4 regions of the Terribacillus sp. DMT04 genome follow, and region 2 is predicted to be linked to each of the others. Evidence: riboswitches for the same ligand, from Rfam matches in the RefSeq annotation. Region 2 holds a riboswitch; each other region holds the start of a gene.
The links. Region 2 has a riboswitch for S-adenosylmethionine ahead of KS242_RS04420 (LLM class flavin-dependent oxidoreductase). Riboswitches for the same ligand answer to the same signal wherever they lie in the genome.
Positions count from the first base shown of each region.

Region 1: it holds a riboswitch for S-adenosylmethionine, as region 2 does, so the genes downstream of both, KS242_RS03300 (hypothetical protein) here and KS242_RS04420 (LLM class flavin-dependent oxidoreductase) in region 2, are expected to answer to the same signal.
Region 3: it holds a riboswitch for S-adenosylmethionine, as region 2 does, so the genes downstream of both, metX (homoserine O-acetyltransferase MetX) here and KS242_RS04420 (LLM class flavin-dependent oxidoreductase) in region 2, are expected to answer to the same signal.
Region 4: it holds a riboswitch for S-adenosylmethionine, as region 2 does, so the genes downstream of both, KS242_RS01675 (homoserine dehydrogenase) here and KS242_RS04420 (LLM class flavin-dependent oxidoreductase) in region 2, are expected to answer to the same signal.

Region 1 covers NZ_CP077639.1:592,765-596,786, forward strand. Annotated here, with positions in the region: gene KS242_RS03285 (DegV family protein) at 1-250, shown strand, start outside; gene KS242_RS03290 (MBL fold metallo-hydrolase) at 312-1,073, opposite strand; gene KS242_RS03295 (Lrp/AsnC family transcriptional regulator) at 1,199-1,609, opposite strand; SAM riboswitch class I at 1,769-1,874, shown strand; gene KS242_RS03300 (hypothetical protein) at 1,957-2,922, shown strand; gene KS242_RS03305 (isochorismatase family protein) at 3,067-3,624, shown strand; gene KS242_RS03310 (alanine/glycine:cation symporter family protein) at 3,912-4,022, shown strand, end outside.
Region 2 covers NZ_CP077639.1:820,711-824,732, reverse strand. Annotated here, with positions in the region: gene KS242_RS04425 (S66 family peptidase) at 1-385, shown strand, start outside; gene KS242_RS04420 (LLM class flavin-dependent oxidoreductase) at 405-1,769, opposite strand; SAM riboswitch class I at 1,849-1,950, opposite strand; gene KS242_RS04415 (DnaJ family domain-containing protein) at 1,963-2,334, opposite strand; gene KS242_RS04410 (CAP domain-containing protein) at 2,407-3,366, opposite strand; gene mreBH (rod-share determining protein MreBH) at 3,868-4,022, shown strand, end outside.
Region 3 covers NZ_CP077639.1:2,427,977-2,431,998, reverse strand. Annotated here, with positions in the region: gene KS242_RS12870 (ammonium transporter) at 1-944, opposite strand, end outside; SAM riboswitch class I at 1,584-1,695, shown strand; gene metX (homoserine O-acetyltransferase MetX) at 1,770-2,837, shown strand; SAM riboswitch class I at 2,839-2,946, shown strand; gene KS242_RS12860 (PLP-dependent aspartate aminotransferase family protein) at 3,021-4,022, shown strand, end outside.
Region 4 covers NZ_CP077639.1:299,683-303,704, reverse strand. Annotated here, with positions in the region: gene KS242_RS01685 (GNAT family N-acetyltransferase) at 1-52, shown strand, start outside; gene KS242_RS01680 (sugar phosphate isomerase/epimerase family protein) at 154-1,032, opposite strand; gene KS242_RS17975 (hypothetical protein) at 1,217-1,567, opposite strand; gene KS242_RS01675 (homoserine dehydrogenase) at 1,564-2,337, opposite strand; SAM riboswitch class I at 2,419-2,513, opposite strand; gene KS242_RS01670 (ThiF family adenylyltransferase) at 2,581-3,588, opposite strand; gene KS242_RS01665 (thiazole synthase) at 3,588-4,022, opposite strand, start outside.

The DNA of each region.
Region 1 (4,022 bases), 230 kb from region 2:
AAAAGTTCGGACAAAGAAGCGGGTAATGAAGTGGATGATCGAGAAATTGGGGCATAATATCGCTGAAACAGGCAAGCAAGTTGTCCGAATTACGCATGTGAACTCGATTGACCTTGCACATGAATTGAAGCATGCGATGGAAGTTTACGGAGATAAAGTAGAAGTTTTTATCGGCAACGAGATAAGCACCGTGATGGCCATTCACTTTGGCCGCGGCGGCATTGGCGCGAGCTGGATGCCAGCCGATTAATATACGATATAAGAAAAAGAGATAAGCGCTTCTGCGTTCATCTCTTTTTTACATAACACGATTAGCGTTTTAAGGACTCGCCATCATTAGGTACCATTACTTGATCGGCTATCTTCTTTTCGACAAGATAATGCCGAAGTTCTTCTCTTGATAGTCCCCAATGATTAACAGCTTCCATATGGACAGAGAGGACAGTTGCATGTGGAGCAGCTTTGGCCACTTCTAAAATATCTTTCTTATCCATTACAAGGGAGCCGCCTTCGAGAAATTGATTATCGCCGCCATTGACGACAATGACTTTAGGCTGCTGCTTTGCAATTGTATCCTGTATTGCCGCATACCAGACGGTGTCTCCGGCAATATACAGTGTTTTTTCATCCGCATGCTTCAAGATTACCCCGCAAACATTGCCAGCAAGCTTCAATATGTCTCCGCGCCCATGTTCTCCTTTTGTTTTCACTAACTGTATGTCATCCAAGACTGTGTTTTCTGTAAGAATCTCTACATTTGTAAAGCCGCTCGCTTTAACCTCATTTGCATCATTTTCATCTTGAACATATATCTTTATATCCTTTGGCAGCAATTCTTTTGCGCTTTCATCAAAGTGATCCAGATGTAAATGCGTTAAGATAACAGCATCAACGCCGTCAAGAATGTTTTCCACGGGCTCCGGTAAATTAACGAGAGGATTATATTGATCTTGTCGAACAGAGTTTGGAAATGGCGGATATGTTCCTTTTGCGGCTAGCATTGGATCGATTAAAAATTTCTTGTCTGCATAATCAACGACAAGTGTTGCATTCCGAATTAGTTTTACATGCATGGTATTCTCTCCCTTTTTCAAAGTATGTATAGTTTAGAATAGGAGAATTATTTCATACATGGCTTTTCTAACGTGTTTTAAAGCTTTTGCTTTGGATTCGAAAGAGTTAGTTGATATGTGTTGCTTTATTGATCAATAACAATAGAGAGATTGTAATTCACATAGTCATTTAACTCATTCAAAAACTGATTCAAATCTGCTTGTGATGGAAAACGGCATTCCAGCAAGTAACAGCCTTGACCGCTTATTTTATAGTTGTTCACGATAAACAGTTGTTTTGTTTGAAGAAAAGCCAAATAAGGCTGGTGGCTCGTATTCTTGGTGAAGATCGTCAAAAATGTATGAAGGGGATATCCTAAATTATCTTGGTTAATTCGGATGGAGTAGCCCTCGATAATATGATTGTCCTCCAGTTTGGCAATTCTTGCTGCAGCGGCAGGAGCAGAAAGATGAACTTTCTCTCCAAGTTCTTTCATCGTAATCCGGCTGTTCTTTGTTAATTCTTTTAGTATTTGTTGATCGGTGGCATCCAGCATCTTATAACATCCTTTACGACCTGTTTATAGGCGTACTTGTTAATCGCATTATACCAGAGAGGAAAAAGGAAGCTAAAGGAATATTATTTCCGATTATTCCGATAAGGTATATTGACAATACCGAAAACGTTTGCTACACTTCCTTAAAACTATATATGTTTCTTATCCAGAGAGGTGGAGGGATATGGCCCTGTGAAACCTCAGCATCAGGTCTGTTAACAGATACTGTGCTACATCCATCGGTTTGATTACCGGCAGATAAGATGAATAGAGGAAGCCTCTCGACGCATCTGTCCGAGAGGCTTTTGTATTTGTCCCGCTGTCGTTTACAGAGAGGGGAACACAATATGTTTCAATTAATACGTGATCTATCCAAGTACAAAGGGTGCAGTCAGTCATTTGTGTCGCAAATAGTGGAAAAGATAACGCCGTTTGCTGATGAGCTGCACGTTGACAAACGAGGGAATCTTATTGTCCGCAAATTTGGGGAGAGGTATGCGCCGAAAATAACACTGCTGGCAGAGGTGAAGGAAGAAGTGCATGTTGTGACAGCTGTGACGGATTTCGGCGCACTTGCAGCAGATGCAAACTACTTTTCCTTAACCTTCGCTCTAGGCCAGTCAGTCCAAGTGGAGACGAAGAAGGGGCTGCTGCAAGGTGTGGTCGTGACAAGTGAAGCGGAAGAGCACGCAGCTGTTATTGATATTGGTGCGAATACAGCACAAGAGGCACATCAAATGGGAGTGGAAACGGGCAATTATGTGACATGCTATGATGACCAGCTGTATCTTGGGGACGAAGTGAGCGGCAGAGTTGTCGGCAAAGGACTGGACAATAAAATCGCACCAGCTATTGCCATAAAACTGCTCCAGCAATGGGAGCCTGGCGATGGGGAAATTACCGTCATCTTTTTTCCTTCTCAAAACAAAAAACTGCTCCTCAGCCAGCTAGAAGGAGAAGCGGCATTCTATGTCGGCTCTGTACCGCGTCCAAGCACTTCCCAAAAAAGTAAGGAAACCATTAAGCTGGGCAGCGGTGTCGTTATAAAAGTAGCAGACAAAACGATTCCCATTAACCAAACGCTGAAGAACCTCTTAGTTGATTTAGCAATCGCGCATGACATTGCGTTTCAGTTGGAGTTTTTATTTCAGCATCGATATAAGAAACTGTCTACCAAGACCCCAATAAGCGTGCTCAATATACCAATAGAGCATCTGGATCAGACAACACAAGTTGTTTCAATCAAGGATTTGGAGAATACCACGCAGCTGATTCAGACATATCTTTTACGCAGCAAAGAATTGCAATTTTAAGAAAATAAGTTATGCGTCTCAGATAGTTGTCCTATATACTGAAATTATTAGTAAAAAGGAGGCGGTTACGGATGAAAAAGAGTCAAAACTTAACCAAGTCGCAATGCAGGAAGGTTCTAGCAACCAGATAAAGGGGAGCTGTCTTTGAAGCAAGCACTACTGATCATTGATGCACAGCATGCATTGATTGAAGGCGAAGCAGGTGAAAGACCTGTCTATCAGAAGGAGAATCTGCTACAGCAAATTAATGTAGTCATCAGCAAAGCACAAGCCGCGGGCGCTGACATTTTGTTTGTACGTGATACGGATGTAGCAGAAGGCCAAGGAACAGGTTTTGCTATTCACCCACAAATCATTGTGCCAGAAGAAGCGACAATCTTTAACAAACAAGCAACAAATGCCTTTCACGGTACAGGTCTGCTGGCGTATGTAAAGCAGGCAGACATCGCCCATCTTGTCATCATGGGCTGTGAAACGCAGCATTGCATAGATACAGCTGTGCGTTATGCAACGGTACAAGGAATGGATGTGACACTCGTTGCGGATGGTCATGCCACAGCAGGATCTGATGTGCTAAGTGCAGAGCAAATCATTCAGCATCATAATCAAATTTTGCACGGACATTATAATGTAGATCATTTCTCAATTGTACGCCAAGCAGCGGAGGATTTGTTCCACCCAATCCATGATACATTTCGATAAGAGAATCACATAAGTATGAAATTGCCCTTCTGAATCAGCAGCATAATGCTGTCTTATTTAGAAGGGCTTTTGTCTTCTGTAAACTAAAATATCTGCTTCGAATTGTTAGACAATCGTGCTAGAAATCATTGACAGAGATCAATAATGGTTTATTTTCTGAAAAATTAATTATTTTACGTAGATAACCTTACAAAAAGCATGCAACCTCCTGACACTTCCGACATAATAAACGCATACGACGTCTTAAATACATCTTTCCAGGAGGAATTCTATTGGGCTTTGAAGCTATGTTGGGGAAGGTTAGCGAATATCTATGGAGTGTGCCGATGCTAGTGTTCATCGCTGTGGTGGCAGGAGTTTATACTATTGCTACAGGTTTCTTGCAAGTAAGATTCTTT
Region 2 (4,022 bases):
ATGTTTGAATACATTAACCGCCATTGCCGGGACGCAATATGCACCAATTGAAAAATGGCGGAATGGTTTTACAGAGAACACCATTGTTTATTTGGAATGGGGCGACTGGGGGACAGCTGAAGTTTATCGAAATCTTTGGCATTTACGAGAATTAGGCTGGTTTGAGGGGGCAAGCGGTGCTATATTCGGACGACCTGCCAGAAGCACCTCTACGGAAGACTATACAATTGAACAAATGATTCATGAATTTGCAGCCGAACTTGAACTACCTATTATTTATGATGCCGATATTGGCCATATGCCGCCCCAGCTGACAATGATCAATGGTGCGCTGGCCACCATCTCTTACCAAGACGGCAGCGGCACATTGACTTATCTGGAATAGAAAAAAGAGGGGCTGACTATCAGCTCCTCTTCCTTTGTTTTGCTGGGTGTCCAGACTGGAGGTACGGGTGGTTGTATAGTTTCTCTCGAAAAGTACCCTCTTTGTACGCTTTTTTATATAACCCGCGCTCCTGCAGAATTGGAACAACTAACTCGACAAAATCTTGCAAATCTTTTGGTGTAATATAATGTGTCAGGTTGAATCCATCTACTCCGCTGCGAACAAAGAATTCTTCTATTTGATCTGCTACTTGTTCCGGACTGCCGACAAAAATGTCCATCTCAGCAGGTTTACTGAATTTTTCCTGAATCTCTTTAACCGTAAATGGTCGTGCAGCGTCTTTTGTCAGATATGCCGCTCGAGATTGTCCTTGTTCAGTATGCTTATATGTGAATAAATCTTCTTCATTCTCATAAGCAGCCAGATCATACCCCGTTGAACCGCCATATTGCGCCTTAGCTGCATCGGCACTCCAGTATTTTTTTATTTCCTCATACTTGCTGTAAGCTTTTTCTTCCGTTTCAGCTACTACGACCTGCAGGAAGGTGAATGCTTTAATCTCGTCCTTCCTTCTGCCGTAAGCTTCTGCCCGCGACTTAATATCCTCTATATAATACTTAATTTTTTCCGGTGTCGGTCCCCCTACAAAAACACATTCCGCATGTTTTGCAGCAAAATCCCTGCCCTTCTCTGAAGTGCCAGCTTGGTAAAGCACTGGCGTTCGCTGCGGAGAAGGCTCACTCACATGCGGTCCTTCCACGGAGAAATAACTGCCTTTATGCTTGATGCGATGGACTTTTGCAGCATCAACAAGCACACCGCTTTCCGGGTCTGCAATGACAGCATCCTCCTCCCAGCTATCTTCAAGCAGCTTATAAGAAACCTCTAAAAATTCATCGGCAATTTGATAACGTTCATCGTGCTTGACCATTTTTTCCAAGCCAAAATTTTGGGCTGCATTCGGTAAATACGACGTAACAATATTCCATGCAATACGTCCGTTGGTCAAATGATCAAGTGTCGAAAACTTACGGGCATTATGGAACGGCTGTTCATACGAAGTGCTTACCGTAACAGCGAAAGACAAGTGCTTTGTTACGGCAGCCATTGCCGGTATGACAAAAGCTGGATCATTGAGCGGCACTTGCACACCATCGCGCAAGGCTGCTGCCTCATCTCCTCCATACACATCATAAACCCCTAGAACATCGGCAAAAAACACCGCATCAAACTTCCCTTTCTCTAAAAGCCGCGCTAGCTCAATCCAATAGTCGAGCGATTTATACTCGCGGTGCCTTCTGCTTTCCGGGTGTTTCCATAGACCATGCGCATTATGCATGGCGGCTGTCATATCAAAAGCTTGCAGAATGATTTGTTTACGCATTTTGTTCAGCTCCTCTTTTCTATGTAAAAAAGCCTCTTCTGCTTAACAGAAGAGGCTCCTTATCCAAGGTAAATCGCTCCTCTTATCTGCCAGACATATCGTCTGCTGGAATTGGCACAGTGCATTACTGCCTGCTGCCGAAGCTTCAAAGGGCCAGTCCCTCCACCTCTCATGATAAGAAAGTACCATATAATTAGGTTAGTTTATGTTCTATTTGGTCTTGGTATTGCCTGAGGGCACCTGGTGCGTGCTGACGAAGCTTCTCAAGCAGCGCTTCATATTGGATTTCCTTCTCGCTGATCCTTTTTCGATAAGCTGCTCGTTCCCCGTCATCGATGCAAGATCGAAGCAGATCACGCATGCTCATAATCTCTTTTTGCAGCTGCATCTCTGGCGGGATATATCCTGCGTTTTTCAAGATTTTATAGCTCATCCGCATATCTTCCGGCACCCCAGACAAATCCTCTAATTCCAATGGTTTACCCGCGCCAGGCAGGTTGCGAAATTCACCATTGGCTTCTGCTTGCTTGATTTTTTCTTCTGCAAGCAAGGATATCAGATCCATGATTTCCCCTCCTACATACAAGAAAAGCAGCCGCAATAACTACGGCTGCTTTTCATTATATAGTAATCAGAATTATTTGCCAATAAATTGCTGTGTCCAGTAGTTACCGTTTTCGACATATCCGACTCCGATGTTTGTGTAATCAGGGTTCATAATGTTTTCGCGGTGACCTTGGCTGTTCATCCATGCTTGTACTACTTCTTCTGGTGTCTTTTGACCTTGGGCGATGTTTTCACCTGCAGTTTTATAAGAGATACCGAAAGATTTCATCATGTCAAACGGAGAACCGTAAGTTGGGCTGTTGTGGTCAAAGTAACCATTGTCAGCCATGTCCTGTGATTTTGCACGTGCTACTTTGCTTAGTTCAACATCTGCTTTTAAAGGACTAAGACCATTCTTTGCACGCTCTTGGTTTGTTAGTTCTACTACTTGTTGTTCAAAAGCACTTAGGCCTTCTGCTGCTTGCTTTTCTTCTGTTTGCTTGTTGTCAGCTGCAGGTTGCTGCTTTTGAGCTGGAGCCTGTGCTTGCTCTTCTGTTGCTTGCTCTTCTTTTTGTGGTACAGCTGCTTCTTCTTGCTTCGGTGCTGCTGGAGCTGTTACTTCTTCTGCCTCAGGTGCTTGTTGTGCTGGAGTTTTTGTTTCTTCCTGCTTAGGTGCTTCCTGTGCTGGTGTTTGTACTTCTTCTTGCTTAGGTGCTTCTTGTGCTGGAGCTTTTACTCCTGTTTGCTCTGTTGCTGGAGTTTGTACTTGTTTCTGCTCCGTTGTTTCTTGTGCTGGAGTTTGTGCTTGTTCTAGCTGCTGTATACCATAACCTGCTAGCAAGCTATTAAGATTAACTTGAATTTTATAAGGTGATAGGTAGTTATTCACCAAGGTATTTAAATCTTCAATAGAAGAGAAAGATCCTTTTACGACATGCACTTGTGCCTCTGCTTTTACTGGGTGAGCTGAAGCAGCATCTGCTGTTCCTGCCAAAGCACCTCCGGCTAGGATAGCTGTAGATAATGTTGTTACGAGTACTTTCTTAAACATGTATGTTGCTCCTTTCAAGGATGTGTTTTTCTTGTTGCAGCAACATCATAGCATAGGTTTTTGTGTAATATTTCAGCCTAGAATTACCAACAGTGCCGTTCCTCTGGTCTAAAACATACGAAGCCAGACTTTATGCGGAATACTACCCGATTAACAGATGAAGAAACTAGCAAAATCAATCTTGTATGCTAGTTTTTGGATGAAAATAGTGATTGACAGACTTTTTTATTCCTAGTTTCTGTAACAATCCCTCATTATTTGTAATCTACCTGTAAATTGACTTTCTTTTATTCCTTCCTTATAATCCTTTTCTCCTAAGTCTATTAGTTTTATCTGCCAAATTAGGATAAAGGTATCTCTTTAATGCTTTTATACCAGGTGATAGAATGAAATATGTTGAATCGTAGCAGCTTTTTAGCTCTTTCATCGACACACCCCCACAAAGCTTCAGTCTTTAGAGAATGAATATAGTAGAAATATGTCATTATTGGAGGAAATACAATGTTCGCTAACCCCGAAATCGGAATAGACCTTGGTACCGCAAATATTCTTGTATATACGAAACAAAAAGGAATTGTATTGAATGAGCCATCTGTTGTGGCAATTGACTTAGAAACGAAGAATGTCGTTGCTGTAGGTGCAGAAGCGAAGGAAAT
Region 3 (4,022 bases), 1.6 Mb from region 2:
CCGACTGCATGCAATCCGAAGGCATCCAAGGCGTCGTCATAGCCTAGTTTCTTTTTCAGCCAGCCAACGCCCCAGAAGCAGACGATGCCGCCGATAAAGCCGATTGGAATGCTGGCAATCGGTGATACAAACCCGGCCGCTGGAGTAATGGCGACAAGACCAGCAATCGCACCAGATACAGCTCCCAGTAAAGTCGGCTTTTTGTTCACAGCCCATTCAATAATCATCCAGCCGAGTACACCAGATGCAGCTGCTGTATTCGTATTTATGAAGGCATACATTGCTACATCATCAAAAGCTAGTTCACTTCCGACATTAAATCCAAACCAGCCGAACCAAAGCAGTGCACCGCCGATTAACGTGAAAATAAGGTTATGTGGTGCGGTAGCGCCGGCATTTTTTCGTTTGCCGATAACGAGTGCGACAACCAAGCCAGCAAGACCAGATGAAATGTGGACAACGTTCCCGCCCGCAAAATCAAGTGCGCCCATTTCTGCAATCCAGCCGCCGCCCCAAACCCAGTGTGCAAGCGGTGAATAAACGATGAGAACCCAAAGTACTGTGAATAAAATGAATGCTGGAAAACGAATACGTTCGGCGTAGGCGCCAGACACGATTGCTGTTGTCAGGATAGCGAATGTCATCTGAAACATCATAAATAAGTTAAAAGGAATTGTGTGACCTTCCGCAGGTTCAAACCCAACGTTATTCAATCCGAAATATTCTAATCCGCCAATAATTCCGTTACCTGGTGAGAAGGCCAGGGAAAAGCCAACCACAATCCAAATGATGGAGACTATCGCCAGTGTCGTGAAACTGTGCATCGCTGTGCTCAGTACATTTTTACTTCTTACTAAACCGCCATAGAAGAGTGCAAGTGCTGGTGTCATCAACCATACAAGTACAGTTGCGACAAACATGAATACCGTGTTAGCCATATCCATTTTCTCTACCCCCTGTGTTTTCTTTAATTGTTTGAAAATTTGAATCTTTTCTCATTATAAGTGCCAGACGAAAAAATGTAACAAACTTGTGAGGTTATCTTACGTGAATATTTCTGACCAAGTTATGTGAGTGTTTTCAGCATTTCTGTCATATAAAGTTACGAAAAGGGGGTGGTGCTAAAAAAATTGAATTAGAATTGGTTTGGAAGCGGAGGAAAAGGGAATAGCATAGTAGCTGCGGAGAGATGCTGCATGATAGGCTTTACATTTATTGTAAAGCGTGATAGAATAGTTTACGTCTTCGTTTTTAAGTAACTTACGCGAAGATCTCTGGCGTTCTGCTATAGTTTAATTAGAAGTACTTATTCAGACTGGAGCGGCCTTGGAGCCGTGAGGATGCAATAGAGGTAGGGATTGTATCGTATAAGTAAAACTACCATGTAGAAAAAAGTACCGCGGCAGGAGTTTGCAGAAAGCATTCTCCACTAACAATAGAAAAGTTACATTTTAGCCCCGCATTGGCAGCTGCCGATGCGGGGCGTCCAAATTATAGAACATTTTTTTCTGGCAAAAAATTCAGAATACATAGTTGACGATGAAAAAAACTCATGCTACAATCCTCTTAACAAATAAATAGAACTCTTATCAAGAGAGGCGGAGGGACTGGCCCGACGATGCCCGGCAACCTATAAGCAGCAATGCTTCTAAGGTGCTAATTCCTGAAAGTGTACACACACTTTAGAGATGAGAGAGACATGACGGTACATATGCCACCCTGTCCTCTCAGGGTGGCTTTTTTATTTGATGGGAGGCAAACGTACTGAAATGAAGACTGCACAGTCATATTATGCAGGCAAAATCAACATTGGAGATGTGAAGCTTGAATCAGGTGAATGCCTCTCGGGTGTAGAAGTAGCCTATGAAAGAAGCGGCCCATCAGACGCAGAAACAGTGTTAATCTGTCATGCACTCACAGGAGATCAGTTTGCAAAAGGTACTGCATCTGAGCCTGGCTGGTGGAGCGGATTGCTTCAGTCCGGCGGATATGTTGACACGAGTACGTACCAAGTAATAGCGTGCAATGTATTAGGCGGATGTAATGGGACGACAAGTTCTTTATCAAGAAATGCTGTAAATGATCAAGTGTATGCGGCGGATTTTCCGCAGATTACGATTCGGGATATGGTGAATGTCCAGCGCCTTGTCTTAGACAAACTGAAAATTACCCATTTGCGAGCAGTAATTGGCGGGTCACTGGGCGGTATGCAGGTGTTGGAGTGGGGCATTATGTACCCTGAGTTTATGGATGTACTCATCCCGCTAGCAGCAACACCTTATGTGAGTGATTACGCAATGGCTTATAATCACATTGCCAAGTCTGCTATTATCTCTGACCCTGATTGGAATAATGGCAAATATACGGCAGACAAGAAGCCAGCTGCCGGACTGGCAATTGCGCGGATGATCGGCATGATCACGTACCGATCTGATCATCAATACAATGAACGCTTCCGCCGTGCGGCATCCTCTGGAACTAACAGTGAATTTGAAGTTGAATCGTATCTCAATCATCAAGGCGAAAAGCTTGTCAGCCGATTTGATGCTAACTGCTACCTAACATTATTGCAAGCAATGAACAGTCATGACATTGGCAGAGGCAGAGGCGGATGGAAGGCTGCTGCCAGCAAAGTGAAGGCATCTGTATTGACCTTCGGATTCTCAAGGGATCTTTTATTCCCATCAGAGGACATTGCTGCGTTTACAGCAGAAGTTCCTGAAGGACGACATGTATGCGTTGATACGATTTACGGACATGATGGTTTTCTGCTCGAGTTTGAGAAATGGGGACATCATATTCGAGAAGTGCTTCAGCAGCCAATGAAAATTTCATAATAGCTTATCAAGAGAGGCGGAGGGACTGGTCCGATGAAGCCCGGCAACCTGCAAGCAGTAATGCTTAGAAGGTGCTACATCCAGCAAGCAAAAGTTTGAAAGATAAGAAGTTTAATGCCTAAAGAGCAGCTTCTTATCCGAAGCTGCTTTTTTCATTACGATAAAAATTGGAGGAATGACAAAATGACAAATTCCGTATACAAAGCAGAGACATTAGCATTACATGGCGGTCAAGCACCAGATCCGACAACAGGTTCCAGAGCGGTACCGCTTTATCAGACGACTTCGTACTTGTTCCATGACACAGACCACGCAGAGCGCTTATTCGCTTTGGATGAGCCTGGCAATATTTACTCTCGTATTGGAAATCCGACCGTAGATGTACTGGAAAAACGAATTGCATTGTTGGAAGACGGGGTCGCTGCTGTTGGAGTTGCTTCCGGAATGGCAGCAATCAGCTATAGCATATTGAATCTGGCAAGTGCCGGTGATGAAATCGTGGCTGCTGCCAACTTATACGGCGGAACGTATAACTTGTTCCAAACAACGCTTCCTCGCTATGGAATTCAAGTGAAGTTTGTCGATCCAACCGATCCAGAGGCATTCCGCAAAGCGATAACCGATAAAACAAAAGCTGTTTTTGCCGAAATTATCGGCAATCCGAGTTTGCATGTACTTGATGTAGAAGCAGTTGCGGAAGTAGCACATGATGCGGGTATTCCGCTTATTGTGGACAGCACCTTTGCTACACCAATTCTAAGCAAGCCAATTACACTTGGCGCAGACATTGTAGTCCATAGTGCCACAAAATGGATTGGCGGTCACGGGACTTCTATTGGCGGATTGATTGTGGATGGAGGAAGGTTTGATTGGAATTCACCGAAATTTCCGACATTTACTGAACCGGATCCAAGCTATAACGGTATCCGCTATGCATTCGATTTCGGCACACTTGCTTTCAGCACGAAGTTACGCGTGCAATTGCTGCGAGATTTAGGTGCTGCGCTCAGTCCGTTTAATGCATGGCAGCTCATTCAAGGGTTGGAAACGTTGCATCTGCGTGTGGAGCGTCATGTGCAAAACGCAGAAAAACTGGCGAACTACTTAGAGCAGCATCCAGCTGTTGATTGGGTTGCATATCCAGGACTTAGCAGCCATCCTGCATACGAAATAGCGAAAAGAGTG
Region 4 (4,022 bases), 520 kb from region 2:
TGGGATTCAATGCCGGGATATGATTCGGTTAGTTTACTCATTGTCCCCATAAACGTACATCACCATAGCTGTTTATGAATGAAGAGACTAGATTTTCCAAGTAGGTTATAACTCTAAGTCGAAAGATGATCATAGAGATGCGACAACCCATTTTCAACAGAGCTTTCTTTGTGCTTCATTCTCTGCTAGAAACCGTTTGACTGTCTCGATATTGTGTTTGATAGATTCCTTTGTAGGCAAAGACGTACTAAAGTCTTCCATGCCAATAAACCCTTCATAACCAACAGCTTGCAGGTCTAAGAGAACTTGCTTCCAATTCACAATCCCTTTTTCAATTAACGTCCACTGCACTGACCAATCTGCAGTCCCATCCGTATGCTGCTGTTTCTTTTGCCAGCCTGCATTTTTCACATGCACATGAGCAAGATAGTCTCCTAACAATTCCAATCCTATGCGATGATGCTCATATCCTTCATGCACCATATTGCCAGGATCATACAAAACACCAATGTTCGCTGGATCACATGAACAGACAAGCCGATGGGCTAAACTCGCACTAGGCGCAATCGTACCGTGATGTGTTTCAATTAAGCCTTTTACTTTGTATTGCTTGCACATTTGTTCTACCTCATTCAAGTAAGCAGTCGCAGCACGAAACAGGTCATTATAATGTTGAGACCGATCATAAGACGGTACACCAATACGTATCGTGGCAGCACCAAGCTTTTGCGCAACCTGCAATGTTTGTTCGGTAGCTTTTAAATCTCCAGTAGTTAAGTATGGAAGAACACTTAATATGTTAATTCCATTATGGTTCGCAGTGCTTTTTAAATTCTCAATCTCTTGATCCGTTATTGCTGGTGATATGGTACACAAGTTATTTCTCCAAAAGCTAGGTGCTTCCTGTCTTAACTCTGCTGCTGTGTCTTTGAACCGCCATTCTACAGCGGAGTAGCCAGTTTCTTTTAAATAACCAATAAGAGCTTCCGGCGTCATATCTGGTGCCATTACTGAATACAGAGAGAATTTCATGTTTTGCACTCCTTCTACTTATTCCAACAGATAATTAAGAGTAATACCTACCCCTTCATAAATATTCAACTATTATCTTTTAAACTCAGCCAATTCTGCATAACGAGAAATAAATCTACACAAAAAGGAACTAACATAGTCAGTTCCTTTTTAATCTTCTTAGACCGAAGCACTTGTCACATTGTCAGGCCTCCGCTACTAAACGTTCGGTTTTACCAACCACCCGATAGTAGTTCTCCTCCGCGGGTTTCTCTTGAACTACAACTTGGCCCGAAGGCAGATGCACGTACGGCGCAGCTTCCCTTTTCTCCGTGAATTGGAACTGTCGTTTTACACTGAGTTCCTTGCGCTGGTGCACAAGATTGGCTAAATCTTCTACGATGGCACTTGCAGTTGGCAGCGCACCAGCACCTGGCCCTTGCAGTTTCAGTTTTCCGACAAGATCACCCTCGATACAAACAGCATTATCTACTCCATCTACACTGTAAAGCGGGTGCGCAGCTGATAATACAACCGGCTCCACGTATACTGTCACTTCTCCCCCGTATTTTCGAGCGTCGCAACGTGTTTAATTTTCCATCCTCGTTCGGCAGCTGCATGAATATCCTGCGAGGAAACGGAACGGATGCCCTTGCGTGTCACTTTTTCCCAATCTGGCTGTGCTTCGAATAATAAATCACTTAGGACCATCAATTTATAAAATGCATCCCAGCCATCTACATCATTAGCTGGATCAGCTTCTGCAAAACCTGCTTCTTGCGCAAGCTGTAATGCCTCTTCAAACGAAATGTTTTTATCGGCCATTTCGCTCAAGATAAAATTTGATGTGCCATTTAAAATAGCCTCTACTTTAACAACATGGTTAATATGCAGCAGTTGTTTTAGCGTGCCAATAACTGGTACACCGCCTGCTACTGCTGCTTCATATTCGAGACGTACACCTTTTTCTTTCGCTAATGCCTTTAGCTCTGCTCCTTTAGAAGCAATCATTTCCTTATTGGCAGTGATAATGTGACAACCGCGAGATATAGCTTTCGTCAAATAGCTGTACGCAGGCTCGATGCCTACACTCGCTTCAATAACGACATCCAAATCTGTTCGTGCAAAGAATTCCTCTACATTATCTGTAAGCAGGACATCCTGTACTTCCTGTTCATATTTTTGTTTATCCCGGACTAACACACCTGCCACTTGTACTTCCTTACCGAATACTGTCTGCAGATTCTCCTGATGAGAACGAATTGTTCTGCCCACTGCACTGCCCACTGTGCCGTACCCTATTAATCCAACTCTTACTGCTGTCATTATTTTTGCCTCCTCGGATGATTTTCTGCATAAAAAAAGCCTCCCTGAGAGGACAGGGAGACGTAGGATCCGTACTGTGTCTTCTCATCTACAGGAATTAGCACCTTTACAAGTCAGATAAACTTGCAGGTTGCCGGGCATCGTCGGGCCAGTCCCTCCGCCGCTCTTGATAAGAATTTTATATTTGTTATGGAGAATTTTAACATTGCGTTACCAATGAGTCAACAGAAAATTCCAACACTATCAGCCGACAAGACTGTCATAAAGAGAGCGCGCTCGATTAATATCATCTATGCCGTGAATAATTGCTCGCCCGTCTGCAAACAGTACAACCCGATGTCCTCTGTGATGAAATGCCAGCAAGTATTCGTTGGCGGTTACGGGTTCCACTGCAGAAACCCATTGTTCAGATAAAGCTGTTAAATCCAGTGATTTCTTTGATCCTGGCCGTATGTGAACAGCTTCTCTGCCACAGAGTACATCCAGCTTTGTCTGCGTGGCTCCATTTAGATATGGCCGCTTAGCTTCTGTACTACAGCTTAGACAGTTCGGATCCTGAAGACGTTGCACGTTCACTGTTGTATAATCTCCCGTCCATATATCAAATGCGCGCAGCTCAGGTGCTACTTCCTGACGGCATAAAATCCGTAATGTCTGCGTCACTTGCATGGCTGCCACCCATTGTACAATTGGGCTGATAATTCCGGCTGTATCACATGTTTCACTTTGCTGCGGAAGCTGTTCCAGAAGACAATGCAGACATGGTGCATCCTTCGAAACAACGGGATATGTTACCCCATAGCTGCCAACGCATGCTCCATAGATGTATGGTATACCGTATTTTGTGGCTGCATCGTTAACAATCAGTCGCGTTTCAAAATTATCGGTAGCATCTAAAATCACATGCGCTCCCTCTACCAGTTGTTCGATATTATGATGATCTATGTTCTCAATCACAGCATGCAGCTTTACATGCTGATTGATTGCTTGCAACCGCTCCGCTGCCGCTAGCGCTTTCGGCAGATAAGCGGCAGCATCTTCTTCCGTATATAACTGCTGACGCTGCAGATTGTGTAGTTCTACATAATCCCGATCGATAAGCACGAGCTCCCCAATACCCGCACGCACAAGCATTTCTGCAGAAGCAGAGCCTAAAGCACCCATTCCGATTAAAACAATCTTACTGTTTTCTATCTGCATCTGGCCTTCTTTACCGATAAACAGCTCTTGTTTACGATAACGATCTTGCATTACGTAAACAACCCTTCACCCGGGCTGCTAGCTTCCGCGTAATTTTTCTCTGGAATTCTTCCTGCTTCAAAACCTAATCTGCCCGCTTCTATTGCTAGTTTCATAGCATGTGCCATCCGGACAGGATCAGCAGCCCCAGAGACCGCTGTGTTTAGCAGCACACCGTCAGCTCCAAGCTCCATCGCGTACGCTGCATCCTTCGGTGAGCCAATGCCAGCATCAACAATGACGGGTACATTGCTTTGTTCAATGATCACGCGCAGATTGAAAGGATTTATGATTCCTTTTCCTGAACCAATAGGTGATGCTCCCGGCATGATAGCATGCACGCCCAAATCCACGAGACGTTTGGCTAATACAACATCATCTGACGTGTAAGGCAGGACAATGAACTCCTCTTCTAACAGCATTTCTGTTGCCCGTAACGTTTCAAC